One region of the Bradyrhizobium sp. Ash2021 genome, then DNA from elsewhere that is predicted to be linked to it. Evidence: predicted binding sites of a transcription regulator. Region 1 holds the regulator's gene; each other region holds the start of a gene.

Region 1 (3,261 bases):
CGAAAACGCTATGGGGGGCGCTGTTACTGTCTGTCCGGTAAGGGATGCGCCGGCACTTCGAACGCGCCGAGGTGAAATTCCTCCATGCCGTCCGCCGCCGCCGCCATCTGGACCAGCGTAAACGTCGCATCCGGAAATTGTTCCCAGATCGCCAGGTCTTCTGCTGCGACGTTAAGCCATCCGAATCTGAACATGTATCGGCCGGGCTCGGTGACGTGCCCGGCTTTTTGCCAACTGATCTTGGTGACCACCGGTCACTCCCTTTGGCATGTTTCGGCAACACACAGCTTTTTTGCGCCTCCGGATTGCGTACCGGAGGCGCTCCAATACGATTTCACTCACCGCGCGTCGCAACGCTCGCCGGCCGAAGCCGACGGCGAAGGATCAGCCGATCGAGATCGACGTCGCCGGACGCGTTTCGACAGCCGGAGCCGCGCGCTCGGTGATCGGATGAGTCACCGTCACCGGCAATTGCAGTACGCTGACCCGCTGTCCCTCGCAGAGCTGCGTCACCAGCACGAAGCTTCCGTCCGGAAACTCGACCGCGTCATGGTGACGTTCCCGAACATGCGGATCAATCATGTTGAACTTGCCGACGCGGAAGCCGACGGTCCGGGTCCAGATCCACCGGTTGTCGTATTTGACGTCTTCGGCAAACGCCAGCTCGGTGCCGGGAAGCATGCAGACCGCGACATTGGGTTCGCTCTCTGATGCAAATCCGCGGGTCGATGTGCCGCGGAATGTCGTGGTGATCAGCGTCTCTCCGACCTTGGCGGGGCGGGTTGCCATAGCGTGCAGACTATAGTCACACATCGGATGCTCCTCATTCGAGATAGCCGACCCGTGCCTCCTGTTGAGGCAACAGGCCTCTATCAGAGTGGAGACAGCTTACGCGCTTTTGTGGGCAATTGTGCGGCTGGCGTAGGCCTGTCAGATCACAAACGCGCTAACACGCGCTCGGTTCGAACCGTGCGTGCAAAAAAAAGCCCCGACTCCGCCGGGGTCTCTTTGTCGTTGCCGAGTTGATCAGTGACCGGCGGGTGCCGAGAAGCCGCCATAGGCCCAGCCGGACGGCGCGGGGGCGTCGACTGAATTGTTGGCGTTGCGGTATTGTCCGCCGGCCACCACGCGGTTCGCCTTGTTGGCGCGGTGCCGTTCGGCCGCTGAAGCGAACTGCGACGTCGATGCGGCAATCAATGCCGAAACCAGAACCGTCAAAATGGTCTTGCGCATGGTTGTCTCCTCGTGCTGCACGCTATTTTCGACGAAGCGGGTGCGCTTCGTTGCTTGCGTGCTGAGGATCTAGCGCCGGACTGGGCCGCGGATAATCCTTACGATTGCCGAAGGACCATCCATCAGGGGTGGATAATCCGCCCCTTGCAGGGAATCGAAAGCGGACCAGCGCGTCCGCTCAATACTTCCGGTCTCAATACTTCCGGTAAAGCCCGATCAGCTTGCCCTGAATCCTGACCCGATTCGGCGGCAGGATGCGGACTTCATAGGAGGTATTGGCGGGCTCGAGCGCGATCGAGGCGCCGCGGCGGCGGAAGCGTTTCAGCGTGGCTTCCTCCTCGTCGATCAGCGCCACCACGATATCGCCGGTGTCGGCGGTGTCGTTGCGCTGGATCAGCGCCATGTCGCCGTCGAGAATGCCGGCGTCGACCATGGAATCGCCGCGCACTTCGAGCGCGTAGTGCTCGCCGGAGCCGAGCATGTCCGGCGGCACGCTGATGGTATGGCTGCGGGTCTGCAGCGCCTCGATCGGCGTACCGGCGGCGATCCGGCCCATCACGGGCACCGCGACCGGGCGGTTGCCGTCGTCCTCGGAAGCACTGGCGCCGGAGCTGCGGACCTTGCCCAGCGTGCCTTCGATGACGCTCGGGGTGAAGCCGCGGCGGCCATTGCCGTTACCGCCGCCCGACAGCTCGGGCAGCTTGATGACCTCGATGGCGCGGGCGCGATTGGGCAGGCGGCGGATGAAGCCGCGCTCTTCCAGCGCGGTGATGAGTCGGTGGATACCGGACTTCGAGCGCAGGTCGAGCGCATCCTTCATCTCGTCGAAGGAGGGCGGCACGCCAGCCTCTTTCAGCCTTTCGTTGATGAAACGCAGAAGTTCATACTGTTTGCGCGTAAGCATCTCGAGCATTCCCCCGGTTGGTCGCGTCGTTCGATTCCCTGAGATCGGGAGCCTGATATCGGAAGTCCGAAACTCCCGTTCCTAGACACAAGGTCTCGAAACAAATCATGAACGGACACTATATGTTCGATACATGTTCCGCAACCACTTAATTTCCGGTGAACGGGACCCGGTTTTGCCGGAACGTGCCGCCCGGCGCTTCACTCCGGCAAACGCAGGAGCTCGCAGGGCGCGCCGGCACCGGCTGCGGGTGCAAACGGCGGACGTATCACAAGTGCCCTTGCCGCAGCGAGATTCCCGAGCAGCGAACTGTCCTGATGGGTGACCGGGGTTGCAATCAGCGTGCCGTCGGCGCGCTCCTCGAGGCGGGCGCGCAAGTAATCCTCGCGCTGGTCGTTGGCGGCGAGATCGCGGCCGAGCAGCGCCGTTTCTCTGGTGTGATGGACGCTGGCGCGGCCCGACAGCGCCCGAATCAACGGCACCAGAAACAGAAAACCGCAGACATAGGAGGAGACGGGATTGCCGGGCAGGCCGATCACCCGCATTGCGCCGAGCCGGCCATGCATCATCGGTTTGCCCGGCCGCATCGCGATCCGCCAAAACGCCATGGTGACGCGCTCCGCCTCCAGCGATTGCTTGACGAGGTCGTGGTCGCCGACCGAGGCGCCGCCGGTGGTGATCAGGATGTCCGCGCCGGATGCGCGGGCCCGGCGGATGCCCTCGGTGGTGGCCGCGACCGTGTCGGCGGCGATGCCGAGGTCGATGGTCTCGGCGCCCTCGGCCCGCGCCAGCGCGCGGAGCGCATACCCGTTGGAATAGACGATCTGGCCGGGGCCGGGGATGGTGCCCGGCATCACCAGTTCGTCGCCGGTCGCCAGCACCGCGACCTTCGGGCGGCGGCGGACGGCGAGTTCCGGATAGTTCATGCCGGCGGCGAGCGAGAGGTCGCGATCGGTGAGGCGGCTTCCCCCGGCAAGCAGCACGTCGCCCTCGCGGAAATCGACGCCGGCGGGGCGGATGTGCCGGCCGGTTTTCGCGGCCTCCGTGATGGTGATGTGGTCGCCGTCGACTGCCGAATCTTCCCGAATCGTGTCTTCCTGGATGATGACGGCATCGGCGCCGTC
Region 2 (3,261 bases), 570 kb from region 1:
CACCGACAATTCAGAGATTTCGCCGATATGTTTTGCCCCGATCTTGACGCACAGCGCCTCCGGCTTCAGCCGGTAGCCGTGGCAGGCCTCGCAGGGAACGTCGGAGAAATACTTTGCCAGCTCCTCGCGCGCCCATTCGCTTTCGGTCTCGCGGTAGCGGCGGTTGAGATTGGTGATGACGCCTTCGAACGGCTTCTTGGTGTCGTAGGAACGCACCCCGTCCTCATAGGAGAACTTGATCTCGTCGTCGCCGGAGCCGTGCAAGAGGGCGGCCTGCGTCTTTTTCGGCAGGTCCTTCCACTTGGTGTCGAGCGTGAACTTGTAGAATTTGCCGAGCGCGGTCAGCGTCTGGATGTAATAGGGCGAGGACGACTTGGCCCAGGGCGCGATGGCGCCTTTGCGCAACGTCATCTCCTTGTCGGGGATGACCAGGTCCTCGTCGATATGCTGCTCGACGCCGAGGCCGCCGCAGGCCGGACAGGCGCCATAGGGGTTGTTGAAGGAAAAGAGTCTGGGCTCGATCTCGGGAATGGTGAAGCCGGAAACCGGGCAGGCGAATTTTTCCGAGAACAGGATCCGCTCCGGCCCGCTCTTGTCGTGGATCTTTGCGGTCTTCTTGTCGGATTTCTTCTCGTCGGCCGCGGCCGCGGGCGCATCCGCATATTCAATCACCGCCAAGCCTTCGGCCAGCTTTAGCGCGGTCTCAAAGCTCTCCGCCAGGCGCTGGTCGATGTCCGGCCGCACCACGATGCGGTCGACCACGACGTCGATGTCATGCGGAAACTTCTTGTCGAGAACAGGCGCTTCGGCGAGCTCGTAAAACGTGCCGTCGATCTTGACCCGCTGAAATCCTTTCTTGAGGTATTCGGCGAGCTCCTTCTTGTACTCGCCCTTGCGGCCGCGCACGACCGGCGCCAGCAGATAGAGCCGGGTGCCTTCGGGCAGCGCCAGCACGCGATCGACCATCTGCGAGACGATCTGGCTTTCGATCGGCAGCCCCGTCGCGGGCGAGTAGGGCACGCCGACGCGGGCCCAGAGCAGGCGCATGTAGTCGTAGATCTCGGTGACGGTGCCGACGGTGGAGCGCGGGTTTTTTGACGTGGTTTTCTGCTCGATCGAGATTGCAGGAGACAAGCCGTCGATCTGGTCGACGTCGGGCTTCTGCATCATCTCCAGGAACTGGCGCGCATAGGCGGAGAGCGACTCGACGTAGCGCCGCTGGCCCTCGGCATAGATGGTGTCGAAGGCGAGCGAGGATTTGCCGGAGCCTGACAGGCCGGTGAACACCACGAGCTTGTCGCGGGGGATCTCGACATCGATGTTCTTGAGATTGTGTTCGCGCGCGCCGCGGATCGTGATCGCGCGCATCGAGGAGGCGTTTTGTTGGCGCTTCGCCCTGAGCACTTCATCCATATCGGCAATTCCAGGCGCGCGTCGGGCGCCGCTTTAGGGCGCGCATCGCGGGAAATCCGCCAACAAGCGCCGATGGGGTGATGCTGGGAACGTAGGAAGAACGCCGGGTGATTTCCAGTGCTCTCGGCGAATCATCAACGGTTTGTTGCGAAGCAGGTTGCAATGGCGGCACGTGGCAGCAGCTCGGCGGCATCAAAACAAAAAAGCCGGCGCGAGGCCGGCCTTTTCCAGTCGCAAGGCCCGCTGTTGCGACGATCAGTACGACGATCAGTATTTGGCGATGACCGGACCGCCAAAGCGGTAGCTGACCCGGACCGTGCCCATGTCGACATCCTGGCGGATGTTGTCGCTGCGGGTGACGGCAATGGCGGTGGCCGGGAACGTAACGTTGCGGTTGCCCATGAACAGATGGTCGTATTCGAAGCCAACGGACCAGTCCGGCGCGAAGCTGAACTCAATTCCGGTTCCGATCGCGCCGCCCCAACGGGTTTCGGTGGTCTGATTGAACACGACACCGGTTGCGGTGAAGGCGCTGGTGTATTTGTTGTCGGTGACTGCGGCACCGCCCTTCAGGTACCAGAGCACGTTGTTCCAGGCGTAGCCGACCTGGCCGGTGAACAGGCCGATGGCGTCGACCTTGGTCTGGTTGGTGTAGGGGATCACCGCCGTCAGGCTTGCAGTCGATCCCTTCAGGTCGGCCCAATCACCCTGGGCTTCGACGCCGAACACCCAACCCGCGCTCTGCCAGCGATAACCGATCTGGCCGCCGGCGAGGCCACCCGTCGCGCTGTGACAGCCCTCGGAATTCGGGGTCACCGCAGCGCCTGCAACGCTGGTGATGGTGAGGCACTCGCGGCTCGATGCGCCGCCGCCGTTGAGGCCAATGTAAAAGCCGCTCCAGTCATACGCCGCGGGGATCATCGTGGGCGCCTTGGCATAGGGCCGCGCGGCAAGGTCTGCCGCGAGCGCGGGCGCCGCCGCCAATGTCGCCAAGCCGAACCCTGCCACCAGAACGTTTCGTATCATTTTCATTCCCCTGCGATTCCCGTTCGCGTCTTTTGGCCCCAGCGCATCGCCAAGCGAACGCGTGAGATCGAAAAATTCTAGCTCAACGGGTGCGAAAAGGCCGTCACCAAAAAACCACATCCGTGGCAAAACGCCTCATTCGGGACAGGCGTGCGCAACATCCGCACACCGTCGAAATTCGATCGAAGCACGAGTCGTGCAAACAACGAGTCATGCAAACAACGAGGCGTGCAAACAAAAAGGCCGGCGCTAGGCCGGCCTTCTCGTCTCGAATTTTGGCGCGTTGCGAAGATCAGTACTTCGCGACGACCGGGCCACCCCAGCGGTAGTTGACGCGGACGGTGACGAGATCGACATCCTGACGGATGCGGTCGGTGCTGAACAGGGTGCCAGCAACACCGGCGACGCCGTTGTTGAGGAAGGTGGTGGTCTTGTCCTGCATGAACAAATGATCGTATTCGAACGCAGCCGACCAGTTCGGAGCAAAGCCGTATTCAACGCCGACGCCGACCGTGCCACCCCAGCGGGTTTGGTCGTTGGCGTCGGATACCAGTAGGTTGGTGCCGGTTGCGAACGAACGGAAACGATCCGAAGTCACGGCAGCGCCGCCCTTCAGGTAGAACAGCGCGTTGTTGGCGGCGTAACCGACCTGACCGGTGAACAGGCCGAACGCGTCGATCCGCGACTCGTTTCTGAAGAGCGGGAAGGCCAGGCTGACATTGCTGCCCTTGAAGTCGGCCCAGTTGCCCTGCGCTTCAACGCCGAACACCCAGGTGCCGGCCTGCCAGCGATAACCGATCTGACCGCCGGCGGTGCCGCCGG
Region 3 (3,261 bases), 2.6 Mb from region 1:
AAAAGGCGATGCTGGCGCGCATATTGCTGACGCCGAGCGTGATGACGGTGAGACGCGGGACCGGCGCGGGCAGTTTTTTACTCATACAGTTTCCTCATCCGTCATTGCGAGGAGCCAACGGATCGCGCGAATGCGCGCCCGATGACAGGCTCCGCGGACGAAGCAATCCATTCTTTCTTTGCGCGGTCGCATGGATTGCTTCGCTTGCGCTCGCAATGACGACTATTAAAACAAACTCAGTTGCTGCCCGCTGCGCTTGGGCCTCGCAAAATGATCCGTCGTCAGCTTCGAGCGCCGCTTGTTGAGGCCAAGCTTTTCGCAGGCGATTTCGAACCGGCGGCCGATCATCCAGGCCATCGGGCCGGTGCCCTTCATCCGCGTGCCCCATTGCGAGTCGTAGTCGCGCCCGCCGCGCATGTCGCGGATCAGGGTGAAGACGTGGCGATAACGGTCGGGATAATTCGCCATCAGCCATTCGCGGAACAGGTCGCGCACTTCCAGCGGCAGCCGCAGCAGCACGTAGCTCGCTTCCCTGGCGCCGGCATGCGCCGCCGCATCGAGAATGCGCTCGATTTCGGCATCGTTCAGCGCGGGGATGACAGGTGCTACCATCACGGTTGCCGGAATGCCGGCCTCCGCCAGTTGCCGGATCGCCTCCAGCCGTTTTGGCGGCGTCGAGGCCCGCGGCTCCATGGTGCGCGCGAGTTTCGGATCGAGCGTCGTCACCGACAGCGCGACCTTGACCAGATTGCGTTTGGCCATCCTTGCGAGAATGTCGATGTCGCGCGTTACCAGCGCCGATTTGGTCACGATGCCGACGGGATGGCCGGCGCGTTCCAGCACTTCGAGAATGCCGCGCATGATCTTGTATTCGCGCTCGATCGGCTGATACGGATCGGTGTTGGTGCCGATCGCGATCATGCGCGGTTCGTAACCCGGCGCCGCCAGTTCCTTCTCCAGCAACTCCGGCGCGTCCGGCTTGGCGAGCAGTTTCGATTCGAAATCCAGCCCCGGCGACAGGCCGAGATAGGCGTGGGTCGGCCGCGCGAAGCAGTAGACGCAGCCATGCTCGCAGCCCCGATAGGGATTGATCGAGCGGTCGAAGCCGATGTCGGGCGAGTCGTTGCGGGCGATCACCTTGCGCGAGGTATCGATCGAAACCGTGGTCTTGAACGGCGGCAGCTCGTCCAGGCTCTGCCAGCCGTCGTCGAAGGCGACCCGGGCCTCAGCCTCGAAGCGGCCGCTGTCGTTGGACTGTGCGCCGCGGCCGCGCCGCCGTTCGCGGTCGATCGCAACGGCGCGTTCCGGAAAAGGAGTCGCACCCGCCGGTTCGGAGGGCGCCGTGACCGGCGGGTGCTTGAGGGCATGAGAGGATGCTCGGCTCATGGGTCAGTACATAGCACGCCTTGAGAACAAATCAAGAACAACGATGACGACAATCCACAACGTGAAAACAAAAACTGGATTGGAGCAGCCGTCGCCGCTCGACGCAAAAAACTGCAGCCGGACGGCTGTTTTGATTGTGACAAGATGCTAACAGTGCAGCGTTTTTCACTGTTTGAGCCATCGAAGCCTCAATGCTGAGCGTGATTATTCCGACCGACGGGGTCGAACAGCCTGCCGTCGCGACGCTGGCGGCCTTGGTGCCGGGCGCAGCGGCCGGCCTGGTGCGCGAGGTGGTGCTGGTCGACCGCGCCGGTACCGGCGTGATCGAACGGGTCGCCGACGTCGCCGGCTGCCGCTTTCTGCCATTCGAGGGAACGCGCGCCGCGGCACTGGCGGCGGGCGCACGTCAGGCGCGCTCACCCTGGCTGATGTTCCTGCACGCCGGCGCCGTGCTCGACTCCGGCTGGATCGAGGAGACCACGCAATTCATCCAGGGCGTCGCGAACAGCGGCCGGCCCCGCGCCGGGATTTTTCGCTATGCCCGCTCGCCCTATGCCGACACGGGGCTGCGCGACGGCCTCAAATTCGTGGCCCGCATGATTGCGGGTCCGTCGGCCGAACAGGGGCTCTTGATCGCCCGCGATCATTACGACCGGCTCGGCGGTTACCGGCCGGATGCCCGCCGTTCCGAAGCCCGCCTGCTTCGGCAGCTCGGCCGCCGCTCCCGCACGATGCTGCGCAGCCGCATCGTGGTCGCCTAGGCGGGCTGGCCCCCAACAAATATTGAAACCGGATTCCGCTCCAATCAGAGCCCGACAGCGCCGCCAAAATATACTTGCCAAAGTCAAATAATTATTTGACAATGGCAAGTATCGAGGCGCGCCATGACTCTACAAGATTCGGCTCCACAGGATTCCGACGACCAGATCGCGGCGGTACGCGCTTTCAATCGCTTCTACACCCGCAAGCTCGGCGTGCTCGACCAGCATCTGATGAAAAGTCCGTTCTCGCTGAGCGAGGCGCGGGTGCTGTACGAACTCGCGCACCGGGATGATTTGTCCGCCAAGGAGATCGGAGCCGAACTCGGCCTCGATGCCGGCTATCTCAGCCGGATCGTCCAGAATTTCGATGATAGCGGGTTGATCACCCGCAAGCCGCTGGCCTCGGACCGCCGGCAGTACCGGCTCGCTTTGACGGCCAGGGGACGCCAGGCTTTTGCGAAGCTCGATCGCAGTTCGCACGACGAGGTCGGCGCGATGCTGGCCGCGTTGCCGCGCGGCGCTGGCGCGCGGCTGACCGGCGCGATGGGGACAATCGAACGTCTGCTCGGCGATTCACAGGCGCCATTTCCGCCCGCGATCCTGCGCGAGCCCCGCCCGGGAGACATGGGATGGGTGGTGCAGAGCCACGGTGCGCTCTATGCCAGCGAATACGGTTTTGATTCATCGTTCGAGGGCCTGGTCGCGGAGATCGCGGCAAAGTTCCTCGCCTCGTTCGACGCCTCCCGGGAGCGCTGCTGGATCGCCGACATCGATGGCGTCCAGGTCGGCTCGGTGTTCCTGGTCCGGCATAGCGACGATGTCGCAAAACTGCGGTTGCTGCTGGTCGATCCGGCCGGCCGCGGACAGGGGCTGGGCCAGCGGCTGGTCGCCGAATGCATCGGCTTTGCGAAGGCCTGCGGCTATCGCAAGATCACGCTGTGGACCCAGAGCATTCTGGTCGCCGCCCGCAGGATTTATCAGGACGCCGGATTCGTGCTGGTCGCCACCGAGCCGCATCGCAGCTTTGGCCAAAGCCTGATCGGCGAGACCTGGGAGCGCGAATTGTAATGCATAGCGTTTTCGAGCGAAGTGGCCACCGGTTCGCGTGAAGAAA

Evidence for each region. The regulator LexA, encoded in region 1, represses DNA repair genes until DNA is damaged. The targets are predictions, from matches to a motif close to TGTTCNNNNTGTGTTCNG.
Region 2: the regulator LexA is predicted to act here: its motif matches at 1,499-1,516, upstream of uvrA (excinuclease ABC subunit UvrA).
Region 3: the regulator LexA is predicted to act here: its motif matches at 1,409-1,426, upstream of NL528_RS13145 (PA0069 family radical SAM protein).

The regions. Positions count from the first base shown of each region.
Region 1 covers NZ_CP100604.1:5,290,814-5,294,074, reverse strand. The annotation lists gene NL528_RS25475 (hypothetical protein) at 24-251, opposite strand; gene NL528_RS25470 (hypothetical protein) at 385-813, opposite strand; gene NL528_RS25465 (hypothetical protein) at 1,027-1,233, opposite strand; gene lexA (transcriptional repressor LexA) at 1,427-2,137, opposite strand; gene glp (gephyrin-like molybdotransferase Glp) at 2,338-3,261, opposite strand, start outside.
Region 2 covers NZ_CP100604.1:4,722,797-4,726,057, forward strand. The annotation lists gene uvrA (excinuclease ABC subunit UvrA) at 1-1,413, opposite strand, end outside; gene NL528_RS22500 (outer membrane beta-barrel protein) at 1,681-2,439, opposite strand; gene NL528_RS22505 (outer membrane beta-barrel protein) at 2,732-3,261, opposite strand, start outside.
Region 3 covers NZ_CP100604.1:2,721,833-2,725,093, reverse strand. The annotation lists gene NL528_RS13150 (VOC family protein) at 1-85, opposite strand, end outside; gene NL528_RS13145 (PA0069 family radical SAM protein) at 226-1,386, opposite strand; gene NL528_RS13140 (glycosyl transferase) at 1,578-2,147, shown strand; gene NL528_RS13135 (helix-turn-helix domain-containing GNAT family N-acetyltransferase) at 2,271-3,215, shown strand.